Regions from separate parts of the Bacillus sp. FJAT-45350 genome, predicted to be linked through region 2. Evidence: riboswitches for the same ligand, from Rfam matches in the RefSeq annotation. Region 2 holds a riboswitch; each other region holds the start of a gene.
What was found. A riboswitch is a leader RNA that binds a small molecule or an ion and turns the genes downstream of it on or off. The one in region 2 is predicted to bind S-adenosylmethionine.
Positions count from the first base shown of each region.

Region 1 (3,155 bases), 1.2 Mb from region 2:
AACAATTAGGAATAGTATCTTGAAAACCTTCTAATTCTACTTCAGATATAGTTATAACCCAAACCAATCTTTCTCCATTACAATAAACTTGTTCTATCTTATGATTAAACTGTTGAAGCTTTTCCTTTAACGGTTTTTCTTCATCTTTATTAGAAAATAAAAGTAATCTCGTCTCGTCAAAATTATTATTTTGTATTGGGGCTTGTAGCTTTACTAAATGACTACTTTTATTGTGAAAGTGAAAAACAAAATCCTCTATCATACTATTCGCCGTTGGCTTCTTTCCTGCACCAGGACCAGTAAAGCTCAAATTGTCGAACCACTCACTAACTACTTGAACAGCATTTGATACACTTTTTATATGTGAAAAACTATGATTCTTCGTTACAAATGCTGGTGCAACACTCCCTTTAATTGTTCCGTTAATCTTCTTGGCTTCCCCAATTAATTTAATCGTAAGCCCTAGTTCCTCTGCAATTGTCACTTTCCATTTTTCGATCTTTGTGATACCAGTGCGTCGTACATTGTATTCCTCAGGCCATTCGCCAAAACAGAGGCGGCTGAGTATTCGAATTTTGTACCAACTGTCAAATCCCTCGATATCATCTGTCGGGTCAGCCTCTGCAAAACCAAGCTCTTGTGCCTCAGTTAAAGCCTCCTCAAACCCTTTTCCCTTTTCATTCATTTCCGTTAGTATGTAATTTGTCGTTCCATTAAGAATTCCTAAAACTTTATGAATAGGGCTCGTAGCTAAATTAGCCTTTAGGGCATTAACAATTGGTATACCTCCAGCAACTGTTGCCTCATATCCTAAAAACGTATCATGTTCATTTGCTAATTCCTCTAATTCCTTCCCATGCTTTGCAACTAACTCTTTATTAGCAGTAATCACAGGAATACCTCTATTTAAAAAACTAGAAACATAGTCCTTTGCTGGTATCGTTCCTCCAATTGCTTCAAATACTAAATCATACTCTTCCTTAAAAAAATCTTCTTCATTATCTGTAAGGAGCGTCTTATCGATAGATAACTCTCTTTCCTTTTCACGATTACTTACTAAGATTTTAGTTATACTAATCTCTTGCTGTAATAAGCTTTCTAACGTCGAACGAGTTTCTTCTATTCTCTCATATACTCCAGTCCCAACTGTTCCAAATCCAATTAAACCTACTGATAACATTATTACTCCTCCTTGATGAACGTGTTTATAGTGTTTCTTGAAAAAAGAAAAAACCTTTCCAGATAAGGAAAGGTTTCTCACGCCTCACTTATCTCTCAGAACTAGATAGCTCTGCTGAAATTAGCACCTTTGTTTGATCCAAACAGGTTGCTGGGCGTCATCGGGTCAGTCCCTCAGCCTCTCTTGATAAGTTCTATATAATTTTTTTAAAACGTCATGTCTTGATGTAGATTATATGTTTTGAAAATTAGAAAGTCAATATTTTTTCAATTATGCGTTAACTTTTTTCTCTTCTTTCCTTGGAACAATTGATAAGTTTAATTCTTTTAATTGAGCTTCACTTACTTCACCTGGTGCATTCGTTAATAAGCAGCTAGCACTTGCTGTTTTAGGGAATGCAATTGTATCACGTAAGTTTGTTTTTCCCGCTAGTAACATAATTAGACGGTCTAAACCTAGTGCAATCCCACCATGTGGAGGTGTACCGTATTCAAATGCATCTAGAAGGAATCCAAATTGCTCTTTTGCCTCTTCAGGAGTAAATCCTAATGCAGAGAACATTTTTTCTTGTACATCACGTTGATAAATACGTTGTGAACCTCCACCAAGCTCATAACCATTAAGAACAAGGTCATATGCTTCTGCACGAACTTTACCTGGTTCTTTATCTAGTAAATCAAGGTCTTCTACTTTCGGACTTGTGAACGGATGGTGTAGTGCCACATAACGTTTTCCGTCTTCATCATATTCAACAAGTGGGAAGTCTACTACCCAAAGGAAGTTGAATTTGCTGTTATCGATAAGTCCTAGCTCTTTACCAAACTTCAAACGAAGAGCTCCAAGGCTATCCCATACAACTTGCTTCTTATCAGCTCCGAAGAATAATAAATCTCCTGGTTCGGCATTTAGCTCCTTGCGAATCGCAGCTGTCTCTTCTTCGTTAAAGAACTTCGCAATTGGCCCTTTTAGCTCGTCTTCTTCGACTTTTAACCAAGCTAAACCTTTTGCTCCATAAATAGCAACAAAGTCTGCTAACTCATCGATCTCTTTACGAGACATTTTCGTTGCAACACCTTTTACATTTAATCCTTTAACAATTCCGCCGTTTGCAACGGCACTAGTAAACACTTTAAAGTTACTATCTTTGACGATATCAGAGAGCTCCACAAGCTCCATGTCGAAACGAGTATCAGGCTTGTCTGAGCCATAACGGTTCATCGCATCATCGTACGTCAAACGTTGGAATGGAAGCTGTACATCTATACCTTTTGTTTCTTTTAAAACATTTACCATCATTTCTTCCATCATTGAAATTAAATCTTCTTTATCCATGAAAGAAGTTTCGATATCGACTTGAGTGAACTCAGGCTGACGGTCAGCACGTAAATCTTCATCACGGAAACAGCGTACAATTTGATAATAACGCTCAAAGCCTGAAACCATTAATAACTGCTTAAATAGTTGTGGTGATTGAGGCAATGCATAAAACTCTCCATGGTGTACACGACTTGGAACTAAATAATCACGTGCTCCTTCTGGTGTACTTTTTGTTAGCATTGGTGTTTCAATCTCTAGGAAACGATTGTTATCTAAGTAATCACGAATCATTTTTGTTGTTTTATGACGTAGCATAAAAGTTTCCTGCATGTCTGGACGGCGAAGATCTAAATAACGGTATCTTAAACGAATATCTTCCGAAGCATCCGTACCTTCTTCAATTTGGAATGGAAGAGCTTTCGAAGCATTTAAAATTGTAATTTTATTAACATGAACTTCTACCGTTCCTGTTGGAATCTTTTCATTAATTGTCTCATCGTCACGCTTTACAACTGTTCCTTCAACATCTAATACGTACTCACTACGAACACGGTCAGCGATTTTCAATGCCTCTTCAGAAATTTCAGGACTGAATACAACCTGTACAATTCCTGAACGATCACGAAGGTCAATGAAAATTACTTGACCTAAGTCACGA
Region 1 covers NZ_NISU01000001.1:2,449,505-2,452,659, forward strand. The annotation lists gene CD003_RS12400 (homoserine dehydrogenase) at 1-1,180, opposite strand, end outside; SAM riboswitch class I at 1,266-1,373, opposite strand; gene aspS (aspartate--tRNA ligase) at 1,451-3,155, opposite strand, start outside.
Region 1: it holds a riboswitch for S-adenosylmethionine, as region 2 does, so the genes downstream of both, CD003_RS12400 (homoserine dehydrogenase) here and CD003_RS06420 (peptide-methionine (S)-S-oxide reductase) in region 2, are expected to answer to the same signal.

Region 2 (3,155 bases):
AAATATTTACTGTCTAGATGGATTTTTCAACGGGATGAAGCAGGAAGATGGAAATATCATTTGTTTTGACTGCTATGAGCGAGATTGACATCAGGTAGATCAGCTGACGTATGTCTAGTTTTGGATACCGGATTACTATGAAACTCTTATAGTTTAGCCAAATGGTGTTACTATGCAAAAAACCTTACATATTTTGTAAGATGATAAGGGATAATAAGTTTGTATTTTCAAATACGAATTGCAGAGGTAAGCCGTATGAAACAAAAACAAAAACAAAGTATTCTTTTGCTCTTTATTATATGCTTAAACATTTTTAAAGGAACATGGAGGGAAATCCCACAATACAAAAGAGGGTTATTGTATATTAGTTTTTTAAATTCTATGTACTATTACCTTTGTAAAAGAAGCCTACTTTGGGAGTTTAGACCGGAGGGGGTTCGCTGGGAGCTTTTGAGGATTGTTCACATTTTTATAATTTCACCTTCGATCGTTCTTTTGTTTATATCTGATTTACCTAAATCTATCCCAAAGAAAATTGTCCATCTGCTAAAATGGGTAATTTACTGTTCAGTCACTGAATATATTATTTTAAAATTGAATATGATTCGGTTTAAATACGGTTGGAACATTTATTGGTCTGGTTTAGTCTATTTAAAGATATTTGTCTATGGATACTTATATAATAAAAGACCATTACTTACATTTATTCTTTCTCTATTTTCTGCTATATTTTTTACTGCGAAATTTAAGATACCATTAAGAAAAAGGCTTTTAAAAGGACCTTTCTATTTATTTCTTAAATACCCTAGATTTCCATTTGAATCCAGATTTAAAACAGTTTTATATACTAAACTAGATCAATTAAAGAATAAATTGACTTAGTAATGATCGTGGTCACAGTGAAAAAGTATGTATAGGTCTTTTTCTAGGAAAAGTGTCAATATTGTCATTATATTTAAAATAATACTTGCAATTTAGTTAACTCATTGGTAATATAATAAACAATCAATTTATTAAAATAAAAATTAAATAGCGATAAACTTCTTATCCAGAGTGGTAGAGGGACAGGCCCTATGAAACCCGGCAACCATCAAGTTATCCATTAACTTGAACGGTGCTAATTCCTGCAAAGGTGTTAACCTTTGAAAGATGAGAGGAGATGTATATAACTATACAAACCTCTCTTTAGATTTAAGGAGAGGTATTTTTATTATTGTATACACTCTAAACGGTAATTGCTTACACATTACTAATAAGTTGTCTTAATGGATAAAAGGCTTATCGCTCAAAGGAGCGGTAATAATGGAAAGAGCAGTGTTTGGTGCAAGTGAGTTTTTCAGTCAGAAAGCATTCTTTACAGGGTATCGTGGGATTGAATATGTACAAATAGAACAGGTGAAAGGGACCAATCTAGATATAGTAGAAATTTGGTTTAACCCTTGGAAAGTATCATACACTGAATTGGTAGACTTGTTTTTTGACTTACATGATCCTACAACGAGAGACGGTCAGCAACGTAATAATCAGTCATTCATCTTCTTTTCAAATAGTAACCAATTAAAAGTGGCTAAACAAAAGAAAAAGGCACTAAATCACTCGGCTAAATGTGAAGTGATTACAGAAATCACTCCAGTAGGGGTAAAAGTAAAAGAGATTAAACAAATATCTTAATGAAAGTATTAATACCTTTATTATTTGATTTAGATTGAAGCAATTGCTCTTACAAAGACAATTGCTTTTTTAGTGTAAAAAATAACAAAGAAGTGTAAACCGATGGAAGTTAACCCGTTTTTCTTAGATAACTATTTGATTTCATTCACCAGAAAAAATATAAAATAATATTTTTGAAGAATCGTGACAATACAGTAAACTAAACTATGTTACAAGAAACTGTTACTAAAAATGAAACCATGGTATGTCAACACTAAACTGGACAAATAATTAAAGGTGTACTGACTTGAATTCGATAGGTGTAACATAATCTAGTGAACCATGGATACGAACATGGTTATACCAATGAACATAATCAAAAAGTTCAAGGTCAAGTTCGGGTTGGTTAGAGAATACTCTACCATTCACAAACTCAGTTTTAATAACTTTAAAGGTTGCCTCCGCTACAGCGTTGTCATAGGGGGTTCCTTTGTTGCTTAAAGAACGTTCAATTCCAAAGGTTTTTAGTGCTTCATCAATAAGTTTGTTCTTAAATTCACTGCCCCGATCCGTGTGAAATAATTCAAGACGATGAAGGTTGTATGGAACTTTTGCGAAGGCACGCTGAACTAAGGCTGCGTCTTTTTGAGGACCAGCACTATATCCAATAATTTCACGGTTATATAAATCTACTAAAATACAGATGTAATGCCACTTTTGCTGAACTCGAACGTAAGTCAAGTCACTCACTACGACTTTGAGTTCTTTTTCTTGGTTAAATTCTCGATTTAAGGCATTGCCGATAGGAGATTCATTACACTTTGTTTTCGATGGTTTAAACTGAGCCACTGTGTATTTGGATACCAGTCCTTGTTCCTTCATAATCCGACTAATACGCCGACGAGAGACTTGCAACCCTTGCTTTTCTAGTTCTTTCTTTAATTTACGTTGTCCATAAATTTGGCGGCTTCTATTGAAAAGGTCAACGATGAGCTTCGTTACCTCTTCGTCAGGGTTCTCTCGTTTCTTTGCTTCATAATAATACGTACTTCGAGGAAGTTGTAGGACGTTACACATTGCTGATACCGAGTATTTGTGAAGGTTATTACGGATCACATCTACTTTCGTCCCATGATCAGCGCGGCTTGCTTTAAAATGTCATTTTCCATAGCGAGGCGTTGGTTTTCTTTTCGAAGTCGAAGTAGTTCTTCTTGTTCTGGCGTTCGATTGTCCTTTTCTTCAAAGGAACCACTTGCCTGGTTTTGTTGAACCCATTTCTCAAAGGAAGAAGCCGTCAATTCGTATTCTTTAATAATTTCCGAACGAGGTTTACCAGAAGCATATAATTGGACGATTTGTTCTTTGAATTCTTTCGTAAATGATCGGCGCTTACGTTTTGTCATAGTCTCGTCTCCTTCGAGTAATTTGACTCAAGTGTATAGCACCTTAACAAACCTGTCCAACTTAGTGTAGCCTATCCAACCATGCTCTTTTTTGGTAAGCGT
Region 2 covers NZ_NISU01000001.1:1,271,152-1,274,306, forward strand. The annotation lists gene CD003_RS22210 (hypothetical protein) at 1-88, shown strand, start outside; SAM riboswitch class I at 1,042-1,156, shown strand; gene CD003_RS06420 (peptide-methionine (S)-S-oxide reductase) at 1,303-1,671, shown strand; one part of gene CD003_RS06425 (IS3 family transposase) at 1,942-2,804, opposite strand; one part of gene CD003_RS06425 (IS3 family transposase) at 2,804-3,053, opposite strand.

Region 3 (3,155 bases), on a different contig from region 2:
TCATCTTATTTGCCCCCTATTATCGTTTATCTGTTTTATTTGTAAACCAATCCCCAACCAACTGAATGACATAAACAATCAGTAGAATGGCAATGGTAGCTACCCATACATAATCCCATTGATTTCTCTGGAATCCATCCATAAATGCTAAATAACCTAGACCACCTGCTCCAATTACACCTGCCATTGCTGTATAACTAACGAGCGCAATTGCTGTAACTGTAATACCTGAAGTTAGAGCTGGCTTTGATTCTGGAAGTAAAACCTTCCAAATAATCTCCAAATGACTAGCCCCCATAGATTGAGAAGCTTCGATAACCCCTTTATCAATTTCTCGAAGTGCGATTTCAACCATTCTCGCATAAAATGGTGCTGCACCAACAACCAATGCTGGTACTGCTGCCTTCCATCCGAAAATCGAGCCAACAAAAAACTTCGTAAATGGAATTAACAATATAATTAATATAATGAATGGAACTGAACGAAACACATTTACAAATGCTGCTGTAATTACATGAACCACTTGATTTTGCCAAAGGTTACCCTTAGCTGTAAGGAATAATAACAAACCTAAAATTAGGCCAAAAAATGCAGTTAGTATAACGGATACGAACGACATATAAAACGTCTCTAATGTCGCTTCCCACACTCGTTCCCATCTGATGTTCGGAAATAATTGATTCATCGATCAATCACCTCCACTTCAACTTGCTGTTCCCTTATAAATGAAATCGCTTTTGAAAGTTCATCTTCACTTCCATCAATATGGATAAAGAGTGTTCCGTAAGAACCATCCTGAGTTTGAGAAATTTTCCCTTGCAATATATTAACCTCAACATCAAATTGACGAATCAATTGTGTGATTAATGGACGTTCTGTTTCATCCCCTACAAAAGTTAACTGGACAACTTGACCAGATTCTTTAAGTTGTAAGGAGTCTTTCGTTTCTTCAGGTTCTGTAATTTGCTTTACAAACTCCTTCGTAATATCAGCTTTCGGTTGTCTAAAAACTTCTAATACTGGTCCTTGTTCAGCAATGTTACCTGCTTCAATAACAGCAACTCGGTTACATATCTTTCTAATCACATGCATTTCATGCGTTATTAAGACAATCGTTAATCCTAGCTTTTTATTAATATCTACTAGTAAATCAAGAATTGAATCTGTCGTCTTTGGGTCTAGTGCCGACGTTGCCTCGTCACACAAAAGAACTTTTGGATTATTTGCGAGTGCTCTTGCAATACCAACTCTTTGTTTTTGTCCTCCACTTAATTGAGAAGGATAAGAGTCACCGCGCCCCTCTAGACCAACAAGCTGTATTAATTCTTTTACTCTCTTTTCACGGTCATTTTTTTTAACACCCGCAATTTCAAGAGGGAATGAAATATTTTCTCGTACAGTTCGAGACCAGAGTAAATTGAAGTGTTGAAAAATCATACTAATTTCTTGTCGGGCTTTTCTAAGCTCTTGCCCAGTCATTGATGATAGATTCTTCCCTGCAATAGAAACGGTTCCTTCTGTAGGCCGTTCCAAGTTGTTAAGCATTCTAATAAGCGTACTTTTACCCGCACCGCTATATCCGATTATTCCAAAAATTTCACCTTCGTTAATATCAAGGTTAATTCGATCAATAGCAGTAACCGTTCCATCTCGTGTTTGGAACACTTTCCTGATTTGACTTAAACTTATCAATGTAAACACCCTTATCTTTTTCTCTATTTACTACTATCTCTCTTTCATATCTAGTAATCTAACACTTAGTATACACATTGAAATACCCATAATTAAATATAAGAAAATCTCAAAATTTCGACAAATATAACTATATATCTACAACTGGATTATATAAGCTAACTACACTTGACTTTAGAGATTAAAAAAACCTTCCCGTCATCATCATGAGCAGAAAGGTTTAGTAGCGTATCTGAGCCTTTCTCTCATCTTTCAAAGCAATTTGCTTTGTAGGATTTAGCACCTTACTAAACATGTCAATACATGTTTAAGGTTGCTGGGTTTCATCGGGCCAGTCCCTCCACCTCTCATGATAAGAGTTACATTTAATTAATGTTTAATTTCATGAATGAATCATAGCATGGACAATCTTTTAGTGTCAACGGTTTTTTCTCTTTTTTACGACACCTTTCGCACCTTTTTTTTCCCTTGATCATTGTCATAACGACGAAAGACCAAAAAGAAGTAAATTGAACCAATTAAGTAAAGAGCTCCCGTAATCGAAAAAACGATAGCATAGCCATAATAAGAGCCATGAAGCATAACAATGGTCATCGAAACAGGACCCATGACAGCCCAGCCCAATTGGAAGACCATCTGTCCTACTGAGTTTGTTAACCCTTTTATTGAATCATCAACACTTCTCATCATTAACGACATTTGAATAGGGTTTCCAGCATTCATTAATGCCTGTCGAAACAGAAAACCAATCACAGCAATCCAGAGGTTTTCTGTGTAAGCAGTTAATAATAAGAAAGGCAATGATGACAATTGCAATATGACAACCGCTTTTACTTCACCAAACCGCTGAACTACAGCAGGACCAATCATAAATGCGACCGCCGTCATACCCTGGCCAAGGGAAAGAATTAGCCCAACAAGAGATTTGCTAATTTCAAACCGGTCAGTAAAATAAATGTTTAAATAAGGTATCACAAGACCAGAACCAAAACCAATCAAAATTTGAGCTACCGCAAATAACGCTATAATTTTAATTCCAGATTTATGCGTAGTGACTAACTTTTTTAAAGAGCTTGCTGCTGATTTTTCTGTTTTCAACTTACGAGTTTCACAGATTTTCAATATTGGCCACAATGCCGCAAAGAAGAAGATAGAACCAATTAATAACGTAATTCTTACACTTGTAAGAGTGTCAATTGTAAATACAAATTGAAATAAATCTGTTAAGCCTCCACCTAAAGCATTACCAATGACATTAGCCACCATAATAACCGCAAAGTTAAAACTAAATAAGTGTACTCGTTCCTTCTCTGTAGAGTTCTCAGCTAACAATGGTATAGAAGCTACTTGAATACAGGCCATAAACAGTCCTGTCATAAATGCTGTATATAATAGTGAAGACTCTGTCACCAGAATCGCCCGTAATAATAAACTAGCTGCTGTAAAGATTGCACCAATAAATA
Region 3 covers NZ_NISU01000002.1:163,259-166,413, reverse strand. The annotation lists gene CD003_RS17370 (MetQ/NlpA family ABC transporter substrate-binding protein) at 1-4, opposite strand, end outside; gene CD003_RS17365 (methionine ABC transporter permease) at 20-685, opposite strand; gene CD003_RS17360 (methionine ABC transporter ATP-binding protein) at 682-1,692, opposite strand; SAM riboswitch class I at 1,935-2,051, opposite strand; gene CD003_RS17355 (MFS transporter) at 2,131-3,155, opposite strand, start outside.
Region 3: it holds a riboswitch for S-adenosylmethionine, as region 2 does, so the genes downstream of both, CD003_RS17360 (methionine ABC transporter ATP-binding protein) here and CD003_RS06420 (peptide-methionine (S)-S-oxide reductase) in region 2, are expected to answer to the same signal.

Region 4 (3,155 bases), 1.4 Mb from region 2:
TCTGTTAATTTAGCAGACGTAGTAACATCTTTAGTGAATGTAATATTATTGCTACTATTCGAGTCATATTGAAAATGACTACTATCTAAAGGTAGTTCAGTTAACGTTACCAAGCTACGATTTGCAATGACATCGAATACTTTTTCTTGGTATGCCTTGCGATTTCGTTCGCCAGTAGCTTGTACGATAGGACTATTTAGAGGTTTTATTCCATTATATGCCATTACAGAGAAATACCAATGTTCAATGATATGTCTTTCATGTCCGTTAATCTTCGGTAAGTCACCTCTAGCAAACATAGAATCTAGCATTTCCACGCCTGATTTAATGTTATACACAATATCATTTTTTAATCTTTCTTGATCATAATCTTGATACAGTGTAATCTGCATAATTCCAATGCCACCATCGTCTGTAATGATTGGGGTACCATCTGGATGAAATTGTCTCCAGTTACCACTTTCTACTTCTGCAATCCCTTTTACAATTTCCGGTGGAACATTGTAGTCCAGTGCTGTTTCTGTTAGTAAACAGTTTACTGTCTGATAATCTGGATTCACACCAGGTTGGGCGCTATATCCACATTTTTCTTCAATCGATGAGTTTGCTAAACTATTAGTAGGAAAAAGAAATAATAATAGTATAGCAAGGACGATGTAAGAATGATGGCCACTATTAAATAGTTGTTTCATTGATGCAACCCTCCATAAATTCTTAGTGATTATATTACTCTAGTATAATAGAAAAAGGGACTATATGATACATTAAAACAAAAATTGGTAATATTGGCTTTGTAAAAGAGTAGAGCTAATAAAAGATAGAAAGGACGTTTTGTTATTACAAAACAAAGAGGTGCCCAACCCTAGCCTCTTAATTAATAGAACTGATTTAGTTTTTTAGAAAATAAATAATAAATAGTTTATTTGTTGTAGTATCAATAATGAAAGCGCTCTTTTGTGTATTAAAGCGAAAAAACGATATTGACAACCTGATTACTTGGTTATATTATCAACTTAACAATTTTATAAAAATAACTTATCAAGAGCGACTGAGGGACAGGCCCGGTGAAGTCCAGCAACCTCCAAATTATGGGATGGTGCTAACTCCTGCAGAATAATTAACTTATTCTGAAAGATAAGGCTATAATGTGCGTGATATTAGGCCTCTTTCAGATGAAGGGGTCTATTTTTTTACAAAATCTAAGAATTTGGGATTAATTTAATTAATTTTAGGAGGGACTACGTTTTGATTGAGGTAACAGATTTAGTTAAAGAATATAAAACAAAAAAAACAACCGTAATGGGAGTAGACCATGTCTCTCTAACTGTAAATAAAGGAGAGGTATTTGGAATTGTCGGTTATAGTGGGGCTGGAAAAAGCTCACTATTACGCTGTTTAAATTTATTAGAGAAACCGACATCAGGTGAAATTAAGATTGATGGAATGGAGTTAACAAAGTTAAATAAAAAATCCTTAAGAGAAGCTAGGCAAAAAATTGGAATGATATTTCAACACTTTTATTTAATCAGTTCAAAAACAATTTTTGAAAATATAGCGATCGCGTTAAAAGCTGCTGGGAAACCTAAAGCTGAGATAAATAAAAAAGTGACAGAATTATTAGAAATGGTAGGGTTATCAAACAAAAGTGGTCATTATCCTGCACAACTTAGTGGGGGACAAAAGCAGAGGGTTGGCATAGCGAGGGCGCTTGCTAACGACCCTCAAGTACTACTATGTGATGAAGCTACTTCTGCACTAGACCCAAATACAACAAAATCAATTTTGTCCCTATTAAAAAAGATTAATAGAGAACTTGGGTTAACCATCGTGTTAATTACACATGAAATGGAAGTAGTAAAGGAAATCTGTGATCGTATGGCAGTAATGGAAGATGGACGGATTATTGAAGAAGGCACTGTATATGAATTGTTTGCTTCTCCTACACAACAGTTGACAAGGGATTTCATTAATAGTGTTTTACAATTTGAACTACCATCACAGTTAATAGAAAAACGTAAAGGTACGATTGTGAAAGTTCAATTTAAAGGAGCAATAGCAGAAGAATCTGTTATTTCAGATGTTTTTAAGCAGTTTCAAGTGAATGGGAATATTCTACATGGAAAGATTGAGTACATAAAAGAAGTACCTCTAGGGATTTTTATTATGGAGCTTATTGGAGAGCATTCTGAAGTAGAACGGGCTATTGAAGTAATCCGAACACGTACTGAAAATTTGGAGGTAATTGCAGATGCTATTAGAAACGCTAGTTAATTTACTTCCAGAAATGAACAAAGCATTTCTTGAGACGGTACTTATGGTATCTATTGCACTAAGTGTTGCATTGGTTTTTGGATTACCACTTGGAATCTTGTTATTTGTCACCGATAAAGGACTTTTTCTAGAAAACACATTTATTAAGAGTGTTGTGGGATTTTTTGTAAATTTAATTCGTTCTATTCCATTTATCATATTACTCGTTGCTCTTTTACCTTTAACGCAATTGATAGCAGGAACAACAATTGGACCAAAAGCCGCCTCGGTTTCTTTATCAGTAGCGGCAATTCCGTTTTTTGCAAGATTGGTTGAGTCATCTTTACGTGAAATTGATAAAGGCGTTATTGAAGCAGTTGTTTCTGTAGGTGCTACACCGTGGATGATTATTAAGGATGTTCTCCTTCCAGAAGCGCGACCAGGACTTATTCAGGGCGTAACGATAACTACGATTAGCCTTGTGGGGTATTCTGCTATGGCTGGAATTGTTGGCGGTGGAGGGATAGGGGATCTTGCTATTCGTTTTGGATACTATCGTTACGATGACACCGTTATGTTAACAACAATCATTGTTTTAATCTGTATTGTACAAATTCTACAATTCACTGGTGATCGAGTTGCTAGATTTGTTGATAAAAAATAAAAGAAGAGAAAAAGGGGAAATTGAATATGAAAAAGCTAGTTTTATTATCTATTATTCTACTGCTAGGAATACTATCTGCTTGTGGTGGAAATGAAGAAGCAACATCTGATGTTAGTGAAGAGCCTGTTGAAGAAAAGAAGGAATTAGTAATCGGAGCAACATCTGGCCCTTATGCAGATATGGTAAGTAATGCTATTAAACCTTTACTTGAAGAAAAAGGATATGAAATTGAAGTTATTGA
Region 4 covers NZ_NISU01000001.1:2,660,679-2,663,833, reverse strand. The annotation lists gene CD003_RS13370 (stalk domain-containing protein) at 1-692, opposite strand, end outside; SAM riboswitch class I at 1,033-1,141, shown strand; gene CD003_RS13365 (methionine ABC transporter ATP-binding protein) at 1,246-2,271, shown strand; gene CD003_RS13360 (methionine ABC transporter permease) at 2,249-2,914, shown strand; gene CD003_RS13355 (MetQ/NlpA family ABC transporter substrate-binding protein) at 2,941-3,155, shown strand, end outside.
Region 4: it holds a riboswitch for S-adenosylmethionine, as region 2 does, so the genes downstream of both, CD003_RS13365 (methionine ABC transporter ATP-binding protein) here and CD003_RS06420 (peptide-methionine (S)-S-oxide reductase) in region 2, are expected to answer to the same signal.